2 regions of the Pseudoalteromonas sp. NSLLW218 genome follow, and region 2 is predicted to be linked to the other one. Evidence: predicted binding sites of a transcription regulator. Region 2 holds the regulator's gene; the other holds the start of a gene.

Region 1 (2,212 bases), on a different contig from region 2:
GGTCGGCTGAGGTTACTACAAAATTTGCAAACTTCACCTTAACACTCAGTTTATTAATACGGTTTTGTAATTGTTGCTTATTAAGCCTTAAAACTAATTCGTCTAACAATTTTGGCAGCTCATCTAAGCACTCTTGCAAACTTGTTTTATTGTATTCGTAGGTATGTTCAACACTCAGCGATTTTCTTATGCGATCTGTCGATACTTTACCAATATACTCACCTGCACATTTTTGATAAAGCGATACACCAAAATTGCCTACATGTTGCTGCATCCAATTTACGCCCTTTTCACGTACATCTTTGCCGGTATATAAGCCTTTTAAATTGAGTTTTTCGAGCGTTACTTTACCTACCCCCGGAATTTTCCCCAGCGGTAATTGCGCTAAAAAGTCATCGACCTCATGAGGCAAAACGACAAATTGACCATTCGGTTTTTTTTCGTCGCTGGCTATTTTGGCAATGAACTTAATAGGCGCAATTCCTGCTGATGCAGTTAATCCTGTGGCACTGTAAATATCGGCTCTTATTTGCTGTGCAATTAGTGTAGCACTGCCTTTACAAGCGGTGCTGTCTGTTACATCTAGGTAGGCTTCGTCAAGGGAGAGAGGCTCTATTAAGTCTGTATAGCGGCTAAATACTTCGCGTATTTGATTTGAAGCTTCTTTGTATACAGCCATGCGCCCAGGAACAATAACTAAATCGGGGCATAATTGTTTAGCATGATAGTTCGACATAGCCGATCGTACGCCATATTCTCTCGCTATATAGTTAGCGGTTGAGAGCACGCCTCGTCGGCTATTGCCTCCAATAGCAAGCGGTACACATGCAAGTTTAGGATTATCTCGCATTTCTACTGCTGCGTAAAAGCAATCCATGTCTATGTGAATAAACTTCTTCATCACCACAACACAACACAACTGTTTATTTATACAGTCATTATTATGTAATCACTTGTGATAAGCAAGCCTAGGGCCTGTTTATCTTTCGAGGTTAAATTTGCAGCAGTATGTTTGGTATTTAGGCAAGGCAGAGCCTATGAAGTGTGGTTATTCCCCATAAATAGGCGATAACGTAGCACAAATGCCAAACATACGCTGCCCGAAGGGTTCTGCCTAGGGGCAATTTACTCTTTGTTGCTCGGTTTTTACTTATTCTTACAGGGATGTAAGTCAGTAGAATAACGCAGGAGCAGTTATCGAGCCCACTAGGTCACAAACCTCGCGCCGCGATTAAATAGCCCCTAGATTGAACAAATTTTAATCCTGAAAGGTCAACAGGCCCTAGTTAGCGATTAAAAAAAGTGCTTATTATCTTCTGGCTCTTTATGACCACGTAACCAAAACATAACTTCGAAGAAAAACCCCGCTAACATTAAAATAATAGCGCCAGATTCATTACCCATTGCGTAGCAGGTAAATGAGGCTATAAAAACCAAACAAGCTAAAGACCAATTAATTATATTGTGCATACATACCTCTGTGTGTGTTTTTGTGTTTGTGTTTGTCTGTGTAATTTAACTGTAGACCTAAAATTAAATAGGTACAATCATCTTATAAAAAAACATGCTATTAATTACCTTGAGCTCACAACTCCATATTGATAATCTAAATACTTTAAAATTAAGGGCCAATAAATAATGCAAACGTTTAAAGATCAGCACCCTATCCATACCGACATCACCGTAGCGTGGGCTGATATGGATGCACTACAACACGTAAATAATGTAGTGTATTTACGTTACTTTGAAATAGCCCGAATCGACTTCTTAAATAAAATAAATCTGTTCGATACAATAAGCTCTAATGGCGTAGGTCCGGTAATAAGCGAAAACAACATTCGTTATAAACGCCCAGTTACTTTTCCAGATACGCTTACAGTCGGCGTTACTATTTCTGATATAAAAACAGATCGATTTGTTATGAATTACACCGTATTTAGTCACGCGCAAAACGCTATAACAACAACAGGCACTTCAAAAGTGGTTATGTTTGATTTTGAAACAGGCCAAAAAGCACCAATTGCAGAGCCTCTTTTATCAGCGTTAGTTAGCTACTCTCAATACGATCAATAAGGAATTCTCATGCAATACAGCGCACTTGGCAGCAGTGGTATTAACGTTTCAAGAGTATGTTTAGGCAGTATGACTTGGGGTAAACAAAATACTCAAAGCGATGCTGATGAACAAATAGCCTACGCGCTAGAGCAAGGCG
Region 2 (2,212 bases):
TTTTGATTTATTGGCAGTACGAGAGGTTTATCAACCTCAAGTAAGTAGTTAGGATTTTTATCTGCAAGATTAGCGATTTCATCTTGCGGGGTAGATAAAATAGAGTAGAACTCTACATCTTCGCCCATATATTCATAATGCCATTTCCATTGTGAACCTGTAATTTTAATAGTGAGATCAGCTTTGCTGGCATCTTCCATTGCAATTAGGGTTTTAGTAGCTGGTACTGCCATAGCAATTAAAATAACAAACGGAATTGCAGTCCAAAGTATTTCTACTTTAGTGCTTTCGTGAAATTGGGCAGGTACAGCCCCTTTAGATTTACGGTGATGAATAAGTGCCCAGAACATAATTGCGAACACTATCACCCCAATCACACAACATATTATAAATATGGTCATGTGCAGCTGATATACATTATTGCTTATATCGGTTACGCCTTTGCGCATATTGTATTGGCTGTTAGCCAAAACTGGGTGCGAAAAAACACATAATATAAGCCACAAGGTAGAGGTCAGTTTACCCATGTGGTGGCTCCTTTGATGCTATTGCGAATGCAAAGCGAAGAGGCATACGGCTTAAACGCCAATTCGTTATTTTTATTTTTTTAGCCAATCTCATTTAATATTGATTGGTTTTGCTGCGCCAACAACGTGTTTGTGTATATTGTGTGTTCTCAAAACTAAAAAGCTGTGAGTTATTATTAGCTCAGCACATTAACAATTAGCTAAAAAATGAACAACAAGCAAGTTTTAGTATAAAAAACAATCAGGTTGTAATTGGGTAATTAACAAAAAATCAGCAACTAGCTAGGCAACAGGAAGTTCAAAAGATGAGAAAAACAAAGGGGTTTAACGCATTTGGAGGGGAAATTATAAGTGCAAAAAAGTTTACAGGTTGAATAGTCAGTGGGCTGTTTACGCCCTATTTTAGTACGAATTTTAAAACAAAAATGCGTACTAATTAGTACGCATTTATAAAACTGCTTGTTTAAAAGCTATTTTTAAAGTCACATCCAATCAGCGTTTCTTATAACGCCAACGGCTAAGCCTTCAATATTAAAAGACTCATTCTCAAGATCTACTTCAATAGATTCAAAATCGTCGTTTTCAGCATGAAGTAATACTTTACGACCTGCTTTCTCAAGACGTTTTACAGTTACGTCTTCGTCTAAGCGGGCAACAACAACTTGTCCGTTTTCAGCGGTTTGAGTACGATGTACAGCAAGTAAATCACCATCCATAATACCAATATCTTTCATGCTCATACCGTTAACGCGTAGTAAAAAATCTGCAGCCGGTTTAAACATTAATGGATCGATTTTGCAGTGACTTTCAACGTGCTCTTGCGCCAAAATAGGTGAACCAGCAGCAACACGCCCTATAAGCGGTAAACCTAATTGTTCTGGCTCTTCTTCTTCAATTAACTGAATACCACGGCTTGCACCTGGCTTCATTTTAATGGCGCCTTTTTTAGCAAGTGCTTTTAAATGTTCTTCAGCAGCATTGGCACTTTTAAAACCTAATGTTTGCGCTATTTCAGCACGTGTAGGAGGCATACCAGTGTCTTTAATAAAAACTTTAATTAGTTCGAGTATTTGAGCTTGGCGGTTCGTTAATGGTCGCATACAACTGGTTTTCCATACAGTACATTTAACTGTGAGTATATACAGTTAAATAAAAATCGCAAATTTAAATTAAGCCTTAAAATAGCCAAAGTAATTTCACTTGTGTACATTTTAGGGATATAACTAAAACTAAGTTTATAAATGATAAAAAAAGCAAAGGAGTCATTATGAGTATTTGGTATCAACCTATTACTTTAGAGTTTTGCAAACAGCTAGATGAAGGTATAAATGGTCAAGGTACGCTGATGAAAACTATGGGGATAGAAATCACAGAGATTGGCGATGATTACTTGGTTGCCACAATGCCAGCAATTCCTGAGCATCATAACCCAATGGGGATGGTTCACGGCGGTGCTAACGTTGTACTTGCCGAAACAGTTGCCAGCTATGCAGCTAACTTTGTTGTCGATTTTACAAAATTTTACTGCGTGGGACAGGAAATTAGCGCAAGTCATTTAAAAGCGTCTCGTAACGGCACTTTAACAGCCACGGCAAGAGCATTTCATATCGGTAAACGTAGTTCAGTATGGGAAATAAAAATTACAAATAGCCGCAATGAGCTGTGCTGCGTATCTAAAATGACCG

What was found. The regulator LexA, encoded in region 2, represses DNA repair genes until DNA is damaged. The targets are predictions, from matches to a motif close to TACTGTATNNNNATACAGTA.
Region 1: a site for LexA is predicted at 918-937, ahead of dinB (DNA polymerase IV). Genes of this name have one in related genera too.

The regions. Positions count from the first base shown of each region.
Region 1 is NZ_JADYWO010000001.1:430,860-433,071, reverse strand. Features, by position in the region: gene dinB (DNA polymerase IV) at 1-901, opposite strand, end outside; gene I6E80_RS01965 (hypothetical protein) at 1,294-1,470, opposite strand; gene I6E80_RS01960 (thioesterase family protein) at 1,639-2,073, shown strand; gene I6E80_RS01955 (aldo/keto reductase) at 2,083-2,212, shown strand, end outside.
Region 2 is NZ_JADYWO010000014.1:35,860-38,071, reverse strand. Features, by position in the region: gene coxB (cytochrome c oxidase subunit II) at 1-527, opposite strand, end outside; gene lexA (transcriptional repressor LexA) at 1,010-1,627, opposite strand; gene I6E80_RS18145 (PaaI family thioesterase) at 1,795-2,212, shown strand, end outside.